DNA from 3 places in the Rhodococcus sp. WB9 genome. Region 1 is predicted to be linked to each of the others. Evidence: riboswitches for the same ligand, from Rfam matches in the RefSeq annotation. Region 1 holds a riboswitch; each other region holds the start of a gene.

Region 1 (4,932 bases):
TCGGCCAACCCCAGGATCTCCATCGACAACCGCGGCGTCGACCGCACGATCGCGCGGATGCCGAACACCCCGCCGAGCACGGCGTCGTCCAGCACGTCGACGGGCGGACCGGTGCTGATCACCCGTCCATCGTGCATCACGGCCAGCGTGTCGCAGTACTCGACCGCCAGCCGGAGGTCGTGCATGGTCACGACGATCGCCAGACCGTCGCACGCGAGGTCACGCAGCAGGTTCATCACCGTCAGCTGATGCCGCAGGTCGAGGTGGTTGGTGGGTTCGTCGAGCAGCAGCACCCTCGGCTGCTGCGCGAGAGCCCGGGCGATCGACACCCGCTGACGCTCCCCACCCGACAGTGCCTGGACGTCGCGACCGGCGAGTTCGGCCAGCCCCACCTGACGGACGCACGTCTCGACGATCTCGCCGTCGGCGCCGTTCGCCCGTTCGAACCAGCCCCGGTGCGGCACGCGTCCGAGCGAAACGGATTCGCGCACAGTCAGTCCCGCGGACACCCGCGGTTCCTGGGTGCTCGCGCCGATGGTGCGGGCCAGTGCCCGCCGGCCCAGATCGGCTGTGTCCGCTCCGTCGACGACGACGGCGCCCCCGGTCGGGGTGAGCGCGCGGTAGCAGCAGCGCAGCGCGGTGGTCTTCCCGGAACCGTTCGGCCCGACCAACGCCAGCACCTCACCGGGACGCACGGAGAAGTCGACGCCGTGCAGCACTTCCCGCGACCCGAGTTCGGCGCGGACCCGTTGCAGACTCAGCGCGGTCACTGTTCGGCCCTCCGGTACTGCCGGTAGAGCATCCAGATGAAGATCGGCGCTCCCACCAACGCGGTGACGACGCCGACCGGGATCTCGATGCTCCGTGCGACAGACCGCGCGGCCGTGTCCGCAGCGACCATCGCGATCGCGCCGAGGAATGCGGCGACAGGCAGCAGCCTCACCGCCCGCGCACCGACGACGTACCCGGCCAGGTGCGGCACCAGCAGACCGATGAAGCCGATGCCGCCCGCGACGGACACGGCGGCCCCGGCCAGCATCGACACACCGAGCAACTGCACCACGCGGAAGCGCCGCACGTTCATGCCGAGGGCGGCGGCGCCGTCGTCTCCCGCCTGCAGCAGGTCGATACGGCTCGCGCTCAGCATCATCGCGGCCCCCACCGTCGCGAGTGCCACGGCCGGGAAGATCGCCGTCGACCAGCGGGAGTCGCCGAACCCGCCAGCCAGCCAGTGCATCACCGAACTCAGTTGATGCTCGTCCGCGACGACCAGGATCGAGAACGTGATGAGCGCCGAGAACACCTGCGCCGACGCGACACCCACGAGGATGACGGCCGTCGGCTGCGGATACCGTCCGCCGATCGCCAGCGACAGGAACAGAGGCACCATCGCGCCCAGGAACGCCGCGACGGGAACGGTGAACGCGCCGAGTGCTCCCACCCCGAGCCCGAGCACCGTCACCACCACCACGCCGAACCCCGCCCCCGAGGACACGCCGAGCAGATAGGGATCGGCCAATGGATTGCGGGTCACCGCCTGCGCCACGGCGCCTGCCAGGGCCAGCGCCGCACCGACTGCCGCCGCGGTCAGCGCCCGCGGCAGCCGGGAGTCGAGGACAATCGACTCCCGCGCCTGCGACCACCAGGACTCGAATGCGCCGGGGGCCACCCGGTGCGCGACGATCGCCCAGACGTCGCCGACCGGGATGCGCACCGAACCGAACGACACCGCGAGGCCGACGACGAACAGGGTTGTCAGTGCGAGCAGCACCATCAGGCCCACGAAGCCGAGGCGTGCGCGGGCCGGGTGCGGCGCCTGCGCCGGTGGTGCCGCACGTTCGACGGTGACGGTCATCGCGCGCCGACGGCGTCCGGATGCAGTGCCCGCGCGATCGTCTCCACCGACCGCACCAGGCGCGGGCTCTCGAAGAAGTCGTCGAGCGGCACCACGACGAACCGGCCGGCCTTCACGGCGGGTGTCGTCGACATGATCGGGTGCGATTTCAGGAAGTCGATCTTCGCCTGCGCACTCGTCGTACCGTAGTCGAGGACGACGATCGCCTCCGGGGCGCGTTCACCGATGATCTCCCAGGTGGACTTCGAATACGGCTTCTCCCCCTCGGCGAAGAGGTTGGCCGCACCCGCGTGGTCCGCGATGAGCTGGCCGACTCCCACACCGCCGATCGTCAGCGGGACGTCCTCGCCGGAATCGTAGAAGAACGTCGGAACCGGTGCGGTGCCTGCGATCTCGTCACGCACTGCCTGCAATCCGGACGTCACCCGGTCGGTGATCGCCCGCGCCTGGTCCGGGACTCCGAGGATCTCGCCGAGCTGCGTGTAGTCGCTGCGCAGCAGACCGATGTCGGGGAAACCCTGCCCGCAGTACTCGGAGAACAGGAAGGTGGGAATGCCCTGGTCGCCGAGGGATTCGCGCGACCGCCCCTCCTTCTCGTCGAACGCGCTCCGCATTCCACCGACCACCAGGTCGGGGTCGAGGTCGAGGATCTGCTCCCGGGCCGGGTATTCCTTCGCGAGTTTCGGGATCGTCGCGAAGGCGTCCGCGAACTCCGGCAACGGGGTCGCGTCGCCGTACCCCGTGCCGACGATGCGGTCGCCGGCCCCCATCTCGATCAGCACCTCGGTGACGTGATCGTTCATGCTGACGATGCGCTGGGGCGGGCCGTCGAACGTCTCCGTTCGATCGCAGTTCGTGACGGACACCGGCTCGGCGAAGGATTCGGCGGAAGCGGTCTGCCCCACGGACTCCCCGCGCGAACACCCGGCGACCACCAGCGCGGTCACAGCGAGCGTGACCAGACCGGTACTTCTGAACAACTGACCGTGCATGTAAACCTCATTGCGGCTCAGAGCCACGAATGAGAAGTCAGCAGACGCCCTGTGCGGCGCCTGCAGGACTCCGCTTCGTAGACCACGACGAAAAGGATGTCGCACACCCCACGCCGGGTAATCGGGCTCGCCACCGAAATAATCTGGTGGCCTACCGTTGCGGGTCAGCGCCGGATTCGGACCGGCTTCCCCCGTGCGTGTGGCTGCAAGTGCGATGCCGAGTATGCACGATTTGCCGGGAGCCGCATCACACCCCCGTCGGTGACACCCCGATCCGCACTACAGTCGGCAGTCGCAGCTGCCCGCCCCAGACAAGCCGGAGATAACGCATGACACGTTGGGCCTCGACCGTTGTTTCACGCAAATGGTGGGTCCTGAGCCTCGCCGTCGTCGCCGTTCTGGTGAGCGGCGCGTGGGGCACCGGTGTCTTCGCGAAACTCAGCTCGGGCGGCTTCACCGATCCCGGTAGCGAATCCGCCGAAGTGGCCCGGATCGTCCAGGACAACCTGGGTCCACAGACGCCGGACATCATCGCCATCTACACGGCACCCGACGGGAAGACCCTGGACGACATCGGCCCCGAGGTCACCGCGAGTCTCGACCGGTTCGCCGCCGAGGTGCCCACGTACTCGGTGACGTCGTACTGGACCGCGGACGCGGCGAGGAAGCAGCTGATGGTGTCGGAGGACGGCACCAAAGCGTCGGCCGCGATCACCGTCGACCCCGACGCCGGGATCACCGCCGCCACGTTCGACGACCTGCTGCCGAAGCTCGAGGTGGAGGGCATCGACACCGAGTTCGCGGGAAATTCGGTGGTGGGTGTGGCGTTCAACAACCGGCTGCAACAGGACCTGGTGCTGGCCGAGGCGATCGCGCTCCCGATCACTCTCGTGTTGCTGGTCTTCATCTTCGGCGGACTGGTGGCCGCGGCCGTTCCGGTGTTCGTCGGGTTGCTCTCGATCTTCAGCGCCCTGGCCACCCTGCGCCTGCTGACCCTGTTCACCGACGTCAGTTCGTTCGCGATCAACGTGGCGTCCCTGCTCGGACTGGGGCTCGCGATCGACTACGGCCTGTTCATCGTCGGACGTTTCCGCGAGGAACTGGAGTCCGGCGCCGACGTCGCGGAGGCGACCCGGCGCACCGTCCTGACCGCGGGCCGCACCGTGCTGTTCTCCGGTCTGCTTCTCGTGTGCGCGTTCTCGGGCATGCTCGTGTTTCCGCAGGACGTGATCAAGTCGCTCGGGTTCGGTGCGATGGCCGCGGTCGCGAGCGCGGCGCTGCTGTCACTCACCGCGGTCCCGGCGCTGCTCGCGATCCTGGGTCATCGCATCAACGCACTGACCTGGCGCAAGGATGCGGCGCAGCGTGGGGAGGTTCGCGCCCGCACGTTCTGGGGCTCCGTCGTCACGTGGGTGATGCGGCGGCCGGTCGCCATCGCGGTCGGCATCGTCGCGGGCTTGATGGTCCTCGCCTCGCCCCTGCTCAGCGCGTCACTCGGCGAGGTCACGTACACGGCGCTGCCGGAGAACGACCCCGCCCGCATCGCCACCGACACTCTCACCACCGAGTTTCCCACCACCGGAAACGGCGCCACCCTCATCCTCCGGGGCACCGACGGCACGGCCCCGACCGCCGCCGACGGCGCCGCGGTCGCCCAGGCCGCCGGCCGGGTGGAGGGCATCGGGGCGGCCACCGTCGTCGCGTCCGGCAACGAGCTGGTCGCGGTCCAGGCCGTCTACTCCGAAGGCGTCACCACCGACGACCAGAGCGCCGCAGTGGACGGACTCCGTGCCATCACGCCGCCGGAGGGAACCGAACTCCTCGTCGGCGGCGGTCAGGCGACCGTCGACGACGGGAACGCGGCGATCGTGCACTGGATGCCGGTGATGATCGCGATCATGGTGGGTTCGACGCTCGTGCTGTTGTTCCTGGCGTTCGGCTCGGTGGTGCTGCCGATCAAGGCGGTCGCGATGGCGGGGCTGAGCCTCGCCGCCACGTTCGGTGTACTCACCTGGATCTTCGAGCTGGGCCACGGCGCGAGTCTGCTCGGGGTCAGTCCGGCACCGCTCGAGGCGACGTTCGTGG
Region 2 (4,932 bases), 1.4 Mb from region 1:
GCTACCGGGGCACGCCACCGAGGGGCGCATCGGACTCAACCTGCAGGAGTTGCTGGTCGGGCACCTGCTCACCGAATGGGCGGCTCGTGCCGGAGTGGACCCGGACAGGTCCACCGGCCCGGCGGCGCCCGGCTATGTGCGGCACGCCGTCCAATACATCCGCGAGTACGCCCGCGAACTGCCGACCGCTTCCGACATCGCCGACGCGGTGGGTGTCAGCGTCCGCACCCTGTCCGGGTCGTTCCGGAAATACCTGAACACCACCCCGGCCGAGTACGTGCGTGAGCAGCGCCTCCAGGGCATCCGGGAGGAACTGCTCACCGCATCGCCGGGCGAGACCGTCGCCTCGATCGCCGGCGCGTGGGGATACGTCAACCTCGGCCTCTTCGCGGCCGCCTACCGTCGCCGGTTCGGTGAGAATCCGTCGCAGAGCAGGGCCTTCGGCCCCGTGAGTGGTTGACGAGTCCAGAGACTCCTCAACCACTCACGGGCCGCGGAGCCGCCTACAGCTCCGCGCGGACCAGCTTCGCCGCGTCGACGAGGTTCCGCAGCGACGCCTCGACCTCGGCGGGACCACGGGTCTTCAGACCGCAGTCGGGGTTGACCCACAGCCGTTCCACCGGCACCGCCTTCAGCGCCTCCCGCAGCGACGCCGCGATCTCCTCGACACCGGGCACCCGCGGCGAGTGGATGTCGTACACGCCCGGGCCGACGCCGAGATCGAAGCCGACGGCGTTGAGGTCGTCGAGGACCTCCATGTGCGAGCGCGCGGCCTCGATGGAGGTGACGTCGGCGTCGAGCCTCGCGATGGCCTCGATGACCTCACCGAACTCCGAATAGCAGAGGTGGGTGTGGATCTGCGTCGAGTCCGAGACCCCGGACGTCGCGAGACGGAACGCCCCGACCGACCAGTCGAGGTACGCCGGCTGAGCCGCGGCCCGCAGGGGCAGCAGTTCGCGCAACGCGGGCTCGTCCACCTGGACGATCCGGATGCCCGCGCCCTGCAGGTCCACCGTTTCGTCGCGGATGGCCAGCGCCACCTGGTTGGCCGAGTCGGCCAACGGCTGGTCGTCGCGCACGAACGACCACGCCAGGATCGTCACCGGACCGGTGAGCATGCCCTTCACCGGACGCTGCGTGAGTGACTGCGCGTACGTGATCCATTCGACCGTCATCGGGTGGCTGCGGCGCACGTCGCCGTACAGGATCGGCGGGCGGACGCAGCGGCTGCCGTACGACTGCACCCAGCCGTTGTCCGTCGCGAAGAACCCGTCCAACTGTTCGGCGAAGTACTGCACCATGTCGTTGCGTTCCGGTTCGCCGTGCACCAGCACGTCGAGGTCCAGCTTCTCCTGCAGCGCAACCACATCGGCGACCTCGGCGCGCATCCGGTTCAGGTACTCGGACTCGTCGATCTCACCCTTGCGCCGCGCCGCGCGCGCGACCCGGATCTGCGTCGTCTGCGGGTAGGAGCCGATGGTGGTGGTCGGCAGCACCGGAAGCGACAGCGCCGACTGGGCTTCCCGACGTTCCGCGGCGGGACTGCGCCCCGGATCGGACGCGGTGAGCGCGTCCAGCCGGGCACGGACCGTGGCGTCGTGCAGACGCCTGTCGGTGCTGCGGGTGGACGCCGCCGCGCGGGCGAGCGCGAACTCGTCCTCGACGGATTCACGACCGCTGGTCAGTGCGGTGCCGAGGGTGACGACCTCGCGGACCTTCTCGGTACCGAACGCCAGCCACGACCGCAGCGCCTTGTCGAGTCCGGTCTCCGCGTCGAGCGTGTACGGGACGTGCAGCAGCGAGCACGACGTCGAGACGGCGAGCGAACCGGTGCTGCCCAGCAGGGTGCCGAGCGACGCCAGTGCCGCGTCCAGGTCGGTGCGCCAAATGTTGCGTCCGTCGACGACGCCGGCGACGACGTGCTTGCGGGTCAGATCGGGAACGGTGGCGAGAGTGTCGGATCCGGCGACCAGATCGATCGCAATTCCCTCGACACCGGTCGAGGCGATGGCGGGGAGTGCGTCACCGAGGCTGCCGAAGTAGGACGCGAGGAGGATCGCCGGCCGCGACGGTGCCGCGGACAACCGGTCGTAGGCACGCTTGGCCGCCGCGATCTCTTCCGGTGTGCGGTCGGCGACCAGCGCGGGTTCGTCGATTTGCACCCACTCGGCGCCGGCGTCGGCGAGCCGACCGAGCAGGTCCGCGTACAGCGGGACCAGTTCGTCGAGGCGGTCGAGGAGGGGTACCTCCGAGCCGACGGCCTTCGACAGCAGCAGGAACGTCACCGGACCCACCACCACCGGGCGGGCCGGAATGTCCAGGGCACGTGCCTCTTCGAGTTCGCGGAGCACCTTCGACGGGTCGAGGGCGAACGTCGTCGATGGGGAGATCTCGGGCACCAGGTAGTGGTAGTTGGTGTCGAACCACTTGGTCATCTCGAGCGGGGCGATCGTGTGGTTGCCGCGGGCGGCGGCGAAGTAGCGGTCGAGGTCGCTCTCGATGCCGGCGACACGGTCGGGCAGGGCGCCGAGCATCGCCGCGGTGTCCAGCACATGGTCGTAGTACGAGAACGTGTTGACGGGAACGGAGTCGAGCCCGGCGTCGCGCAATCTCGTCCAGGTCCGGCGTCGCAGATCCTGGGCGAGCGCGTCGAGCCCTTCGGCGTCGAGGCGGCCGGTCCAGTACGACTCGACGGCCTTCTTCAGTTCGCGATTCGGACCGATGCGAGGTGAGCCCAGCACGGTCGCGGTGAAAGAAAATGTCACGGTATCTCCAGTTGCGTACGCGGTACGGCTACCGCCGGCAAACGGGTACACCTCTCGAGCCCAGGGACCTGCTGCAGCGCGAGAAGGTCTACACGCCCAATCCACGAGGCGGTAACCGTCGGGCACGGCGTGCCCGACACAGTCGGCAGGTCTTCGGACTTGCAGGCAGCCGGTGTGACATCACACCGGACCTAGTGGCCGTCGCTTCCCAGGCGGTTGCCCAGTGCATGGTGACGGCGGTCGTTCCTGCTCACCGCTGCGGGACAGTCCCGGATTCTCACCGGGTTCCCTCTCACACGCGGACTCCGGAGAGGCCGACGTGCTTCGACGCCAGGTGCGGTCTTCGGGGCTCCTCACGACCGTGCCGGGCGAACCAGCTGCACCGGCCAGCATAGGCCTCCGGCCCGTGCGCCTTCTTGGTAGCCCCAACTACCAAAAAGGGGCTCTACTGCTGTGATCGTGGGTGGTAGCTGGGCATCGTAGGGGCGCACGCCGTTGTCCCAGTAGCGTTCTGGCTTGTCTAGGGTCAGTCGGCTACATGTGTGGGAGAACGGCGTGCGCGAAGCCAGGATATGGCGTCAGGTGTTGGGTGTCGAAAAGACGGTGATCGAGCACGTTGATTTCGATGCCACGGCCGTGGCGGTGATCGTCGCGGTCCGGCCGCAGGCCCGGGCCCGGTCCCGGTGCGGGCTGTGCGGTCGCCGTAGCCCCGGCTACGACGGCGGCACCGGGCGGCGGCGATGGCGCGGCCCGGACTGCGGCCTGGTCCGCACCTTTATCGAGGCCGACGCCCCACGGGTGTCCTGCCGCGAACACGGGGTCACGGTGGCCGCTGTGCCCTGGGCCCGGCACCGCGCCGGGCACACCCACGCGTTCGACCAGACGGTGGCGTGGCTGGCCACGCACACCTCGAAGGCCGCGACCTGCGAGGTGACGCGCACCGCCTGGCGCACGGTCGGGGCGATCGTGGACCGGGTGTGGGCCGACACCGCACCCGCCCGGGACCCGCTGGCCGGGCTGCGTCGGATCGGGATCGACGAGATCTCCTACAAGAAGGGCCACAAGTATCTGACGGTCGTCGTCGACCACGACTCCGGCCGGCTGGTGTGGGCCGCCCCCGGCCGCGACGCGGCCACCCTGTCCGGGTTCTTCGACCGGCTCGGGCCCGAACGCTGCGCGAAAATCACCCACGTCACCTCGGACGCGGCCGGGTGGATCGGATCGGTGGTGGCCCGGTACTGCCCGGATGCGATCCGCTGCGCGGACCCGTTCCACGTGGTCGCCTGGGCCACCGAAGCCCTCGACGCGGTCCGCCGGGCCGCGTGGAACCGGGCCCGGGCCACCGAGAACGCCTCCCGCGGCGGCGGCTGGAAACCACGCCGCCGCCCGAAGGCCGGACCAGCTCAAACGGTGAAACGCAGCCGGTGGGCGTTGCTGAAGAACCCGGACACCCTCACCACCGGGCAGCAGGCGACGCTACGGTGGATCGAACTGCACGACCCGGTGCTGCACCGCGCCTACCTACTCAAGGAAACCTTGCGGTTGATCTTCCAACTCCCGGCCGAGAACGCCGCCACCGAACTCGATCGATGGATCGGCTGGGCGAGACGGTCCCGGATCCCGGCCTTTGTCGCGTTGCAGAAAAGCATCCGCGCCCACAAACCCGCCATCCTCGCCGCCATCGAACACGGCCTGTCCAACGGGCGCATCGAATCGGTCAACACCAAAATCCGCCTCATCACCCGACGCGGATTCGGGTTCCACACCCCCGAGGCCGTCATCGCACTCGCGATGCTCAGCCTCGGGGGCGCTCGACCACAACTACCCGGCCGAACCCACCCACGAATGAGTCAGTAGAGCCCAAAAAGGCGCACGAGCCCGGAGGGCCTACAGCCAGCCGTTCGACTCCGCGGCGCGGACGGCCTCGGCGCGGGTGCTGGCGCCGGTCTTGCCGATCGCCGAAGACAGGTGATTGCGTACCGTGCCTGCCGACAGGAACAGTGCGGCAGCGATCGAGGCGACCGGCGCACCGTCCCGCGCCGCCCGCAGCACGTCGGTCTCCCGGTCGGTGAGCGGTGATTCCCCGCTGACGAGACTGTCGGCGGCGAGAGCCGGGTCGACGACGCGCAGTCCGGCATGGACGCGCCGGACGGCGTCGGCGAGCTGC
Region 3 (4,932 bases), 1.3 Mb from region 1:
GGTGCCCGGCTTCGACCCGAAGATGCGGGTGGTCGCGCGGCGTTCGTCGCCGTGCTCGGCGAGATCCGCCTGCGCATGTGCGCGCACGAAGTTGCTCTCCGCCGGTTCGTCCAACGCGGCGACGAGCCGGACGGCGTCGTCGAGCAGTGCCAGGACGTGCGGGAACGCGTCACGGAAGAAACCACTGATCCGGACCGTGACATCGATACGCGGCCGGCCGAGTTCCTCGAGGTCGATCACCTCGAGGTTCACCACGCGGCGACTCGCCTCGTCCCACACCGGGCGCACACCGAGGAGCGCGAAGACCTCGGCGATGTCGTCTCCGGAGGTGCGCATCGCGGACGTGCCCCACACGGACAGACCCACCGAGCGCGGCCACTCTCCGTGATCGGACTTGTAGCGGTCCAGCAACGATTCGGCCATCGCCTGGCCGGTCTCCCAGGCGAGCCGGGACGGCACGGCCTTCGGGTCGACGGAGTAGAAGTTGCGGCCCGTCGGGAGCACGTTGATCAGCCCGCGCAGCGGCGAACCGCTCGGCCCGGGGGCGATGAATCCGCCGTCGAGCGCGTGCAGCACCTGAGCGATCTCGTTGTCGGTCTCGCGAAGGCGGGGCACCACCTCGGTGGCGGCGAAGCGCAGGATCTTCGCGACGGTGGCGTCGCCGGTGAGGGTGTCGGCGGCGTCCGGTTTCCAGTCGGCGTCGTGCATGCCCTGCACCAGTGCGTGCGCCTCCTGCTCGATGTCGTCGACGCGGGTACGGGATTCGTCGCCGTCCTCGCTGAGGCCGAGCGCCTCGCGGAGTCCGGGGACGTTCTGCTCGCCGCCCCACATCTGCCGGGCGCGGAGCATCGCGAGCACCAGTTCGACCTCCGCGTCGTCGCGGGGTGCGGCACCGAGGATGTGGAGGCCGTCACGGATCTGGACGTCCTTGATCTCGCACAGCCAGCCGTCGACGTGCAGCAGCATGTCGTCGAACACGTCCTCGTCGGGACGTTCCTCGAGTCCGAGGTCGTGGTCCATCTTGGCGGCGCGCATCAGCGTCCAGATCTGCTGACGAATGGCCGGCAGCTTGGACGGGTCGAGCGCGGAGATGTTCGAGTGCTCGTCGAGTAGCTGCTCGAGCCGCGAGATGTCGCCGTAGCTCTCGGCGCGGGCCATCGGCGGGATCAGGTGATCGACGAGAGTCGCGTGGGCACGGCGCTTGGCCTGCGTGCCCTCCCCCGGATCGTTGACCAGGAACGGGTAGATCAGCGGCAGGTCGCCGAGTGCGGCGTCGGTGCCGCACGACGCGGACATGCCGAGTGTCTTGCCGGGCAGCCATTCGAGGTTGCCGTGCTTGCCGAGATGGACGACGGCGTCGGCGCCGAAACCGCCGGCGGCGGCGTCCGCGGCGATCCACCGGTAGGCGGCGAGGTAGTGGTGGCTCGGCGGTAGATGCGGGTCGTGGTAGATCGCGACCGGCTTCTCCCCGAATCCGCGCGGCGGCTGCACCATCAGCACGAGGTTCCCGAACTGCATTGCGGCGATGACGATTTCACCGGCGGGATCCTGTGAGCGGTCGACGTACAGTTCGCCCGGCGCCGGCCCCCAGTGCTCCTCGACGCCCTCGCGCAGTTCGGCGGGCAGCGCCGAGAACCACTCGCGGTAGCGGGCCGCGGAGATCCGGATCGGGTTGCCCGCGAGCTGCTCCGCGGTCAGCCAGTCCGGATCCTGGCCGCCGGCGGCGATGAGGGCGTGGATCAGCGCGTCGCCGTCCTGGGCGGCGAGACCCGGCACGGAATCCGGTCCGTCCGCCGGGCCGAGGTCGTATCCGGCGGCCCGCATCTCGGTGAGCAACCGGATCGCGCTGGCCGGCGTGTCGAGACCGACGGCGTTGCCGATGCGGGCGTGCTTCGTCGGGTACGCCGACAGCATCAGAGCGATCCGGCGGTCGGACGCGGGGATGTGCCGGAGCCGGGCGTGCCGGACGGCGATGCCCGCCACCCGGGAGGCGCGCTCGGCGTCGGGAACGTAGGTGGAGAGACCGTCCGCGTCGATCTCCTTGAACGAGAACGGCACCGTGATCAGCCGGCCGTCGAACTCGGGGACCGCGACCTGGGTGGCGACGTCGAGCGGCGACAATCCGTCGTCGTTGGACTCCCACGATTCACGGCTGCTGGTCAGGCACAGTCCCTGCAGGATCGGCACGTCCAGCGCGGCCAGCGCGGCGACGTCCCACGCCTCGTCGTCGCCACCGGCCGAGACGCCGGCCGGCTTGGTGCCGCCGGCGGCGAGCACGGTGACCACCATCGCGTCCGCCCGGCGCAGCGTGTTCAGCAACTCCGGTTCGGCGGTGCGCAGCGACGCGCAGAAGATCGGCAGCGGGGTGCCGCCCGCCGCGACGACGGCGTCGCACAGCGCCTCGATGTAGCGGGTGTTCCCGGCCAGGTGCTGCGCGCGGTAGTAGAGAACGGCGATCGTGGGGCGGTCCGGGTTCCCGTCGGGAGCGAACGGCGCGACACCCCAGCTCGGCAGGTGGACCGGCGCCTCGAAACCGTGACCGGTCAGCAGCACGGTGTCCGACAGGAAGTGGTGCAGTTGGGCGAGGTTGTCGGCGCCGCCCTCGGCGAGATAGTTGTGTGCCTCCGCCGACACACCGGCAGTGACCGTCGAGCACTCCATCAGCTCGGCGTCCGGGGCGTGCTCGCCGCCGAGGACCACCACCGGCAGTCCGCTGGCGAGGACCGCGTCGAGGCCCTCCTCCCACGCCCGCCGGCCACCGAGGATGCGCACCACCACCAGGTCGGCGCCGTCGAGCAGTCCCGGCAGATCCTCCTCGACCAGCAGCCGTGCCGGGTTGGCCCAGCGGTAGTCCGCCCCGCTGGCGCGTGCGCTGAGCAGGTCGGTGTCGGAGGTGGAGAGCAGCAGGATCACGTGTGGAGCCTTCCTGGGGGTGTCGCGCCCCGTGGCGGTGGTTCTGTGCGGAACCGTAGGTCGGAGGACGGCAGGTGAGGGTCTGGCTCGCCCACCGGTTTCGGCGGGCTCACAGTGGCGCGACCGCACCGGATTTTCACCGGCTTCCTCTCCTGCTGTCGCAAGTGCTGGTGATGCTACCCGGGGCCGGACGTAACCTGGGACCATGGTCGACTCCCGTTCCCGCCCCGACGCATGCCCCGGCGCGCTGCAGGTCCACCGGGCCGCCGACGGTGCCCTCGCCCGGGTGCGCCTCCCCGGAGGTGTGCTGACCTCCACCCAGCTGCAGACCCTCGCGGAATCGGCCCGCGACCTCGGAAACGGCGAGATCGAACTGACCTCCCGCGGCAACGCGCAACTGCGGGCGGTCCGCGATCCGCAGGAGTTCGCCCGCCGCCTCGCCGACGCGGGCCTCCTGCCGTCGGAGACCCACGAGCGGGTCCGCAACATCCTCGTCTCGCCGCTGACCGGCCGGATCGGTGGTGTCGCGGACCTGCGGGATCTGGTCGACGAACTCGACCGGACGTTGTGCGCGGACGCCGCGCTGGCGGACCTGCCCGGCCGCACGCTGTTCACCCTCGACGACGGACGCGGCGACGTGTCGGCGCTCGGCGGCGATTTCGGCGTCCATGCGGTGAGCGAGACGGAGGTCGCCCTGGTCCTCGCCGGTCGCGACAGCGGTGCCCGGATCGCGGCGACGGAATCGGTGGCGGTGCTCCTGAACGCCGCCCGCGTCTTCCTGGAGCTGCGCGATCAGCACTGGCGGCTGTCCGAGATCGCCGACGGGGTCGAACGGGTCCTGTCGGCGTTGACGCTCGCACCGACCGCCGACCCGGTGAGCGGGTTCGACGACCATCGGCCGCCGATCGGGTGGCTCGACCAACCGGACGGCAACGTGACCCTCGGCGGCGGCCTCGCGTTCGGGATCCTCGATGCCCGGCTGGCCGAGTTCCTCGCCGCGGTCGAGAAGCCGGTGATCGTCACGCCGTGGAAATCGGTGTTGCTGTGCGATCTCGACGAGTGGTCGGCCGAGCAGGTGGTCCGGGTCCTCGCCCCGATGGGCCTGATCTTCGACGAGAACTCGCCGTGGCTGAACGTCAGCGCCTGCACCGGGCAACCCGGCTGCGAGAAGGCGCTCGCCGACGTGCGATCCGACGCGCGGGACGCCGTCGCGAGCGGCGAACTCCCGGTGGAGGGCCGGCAGCACTGGTCGGGCTGCGAGCGGTGCTGCGGGCGGCCCAAGGGTGAGGTCGCCGACGTCGTCGCCACGGAGACGGGTTACCGGGTGGAGGAGCCGTGACCGCGGTGCCTCTATCGTGAGCGGATGATCGAGTACATCCGAGACGGCGCGGAGATCTACCGCCAGTCCTTCGCCACGATCCGCGCCGAGGCGGATCTCAGTGCCTTTCCCGAGGACGTCTCGCAGGCCGTGGTCCGCATGATCCACGCAAGCGGTCAGGTCGACCTCGTGGACGACGTCGCGTTCACCCCCGGTGTCGTGAAGGCCGCCCGCGCGGCGCTGGCGGGCGGCGCCCCGATCCTGTGCGACGCGCAGATGGTCGCTGCCGGCGTGACCCGGAAGCGTCTCCCTGCGGACAACGAGGTCCTCTGCACGCTGCGCGACCCCCGGGTCCCGGTGCTGGCGGAGCAGATCGGGAACACCCGCTCGGCGGCCGCACTCGAATTGTGGGGCAGCAAACTCGACGGTGCCGTCGTCGCGATCGGCAACGCCCCGACCGCGTTGTTCTACCTGCTGGACATGATCGAATCCGGGGCACCCCGGCCTGCCGCGATCGTGGGCGGTCCGGTCGGCTTCATCGGTGCGGCCGAGTCGAAGGAAGCGTTGATCGAACACCCGCGCGGACTGGACTATCTGGTGGTCCGCGGCCGCCGGGGTGGCAGCGCCATCACAGCTGCGGCGCTGAATGCGATTGCGAGCGAGGTCGAATGAGCTCCGACGAGCGGGTGACCGGCAAACTG

What was found. Region 1 has a riboswitch for cobalamin ahead of FND50_RS13645 (ABC transporter substrate-binding protein). Riboswitches for the same ligand answer to the same signal wherever they lie in the genome.
Region 2: it holds a riboswitch for cobalamin, as region 1 does, so the genes downstream of both, metE (5-methyltetrahydropteroyltriglutamate--homocysteine S-methyltransferase) here and FND50_RS13645 (ABC transporter substrate-binding protein) in region 1, are expected to answer to the same signal.
Region 3: it holds a riboswitch for cobalamin, as region 1 does, so the genes downstream of both, cobN (cobaltochelatase subunit CobN) here and FND50_RS13645 (ABC transporter substrate-binding protein) in region 1, are expected to answer to the same signal.

The regions. Positions count from the first base shown of each region.
Region 1 covers NZ_CP041769.1:2,969,867-2,974,798, reverse strand. Annotated here, with positions in the region: gene FND50_RS13655 (ABC transporter ATP-binding protein) at 1-770, opposite strand, end outside; gene FND50_RS13660 ((2Fe-2S)-binding protein) at 1-1, opposite strand, end outside; gene FND50_RS13650 (iron ABC transporter permease) at 767-1,855, opposite strand; gene FND50_RS13645 (ABC transporter substrate-binding protein) at 1,852-2,847, opposite strand; cobalamin riboswitch at 2,942-3,076, opposite strand; gene FND50_RS13640 (MMPL family transporter) at 3,177-4,932, shown strand, end outside.
Region 2 covers NZ_CP041769.1:1,539,071-1,544,002, forward strand. Annotated here, with positions in the region: gene FND50_RS07375 (AraC family transcriptional regulator) at 1-460, shown strand, start outside; gene metE (5-methyltetrahydropteroyltriglutamate--homocysteine S-methyltransferase) at 504-2,765, opposite strand; cobalamin riboswitch at 2,892-3,099, opposite strand; gene FND50_RS07385 (ISL3 family transposase) at 3,321-4,622, shown strand; gene FND50_RS07390 (response regulator transcription factor) at 4,653-4,932, opposite strand, start outside.
Region 3 covers NZ_CP041769.1:4,258,615-4,263,546, forward strand. Annotated here, with positions in the region: gene cobN (cobaltochelatase subunit CobN) at 1-2,913, opposite strand, end outside; cobalamin riboswitch at 2,969-3,112, opposite strand; gene cobG (precorrin-3B synthase) at 3,119-4,252, shown strand; gene FND50_RS19560 (precorrin-8X methylmutase) at 4,277-4,903, shown strand; gene FND50_RS19565 (precorrin-2 C(20)-methyltransferase) at 4,900-4,932, shown strand, end outside.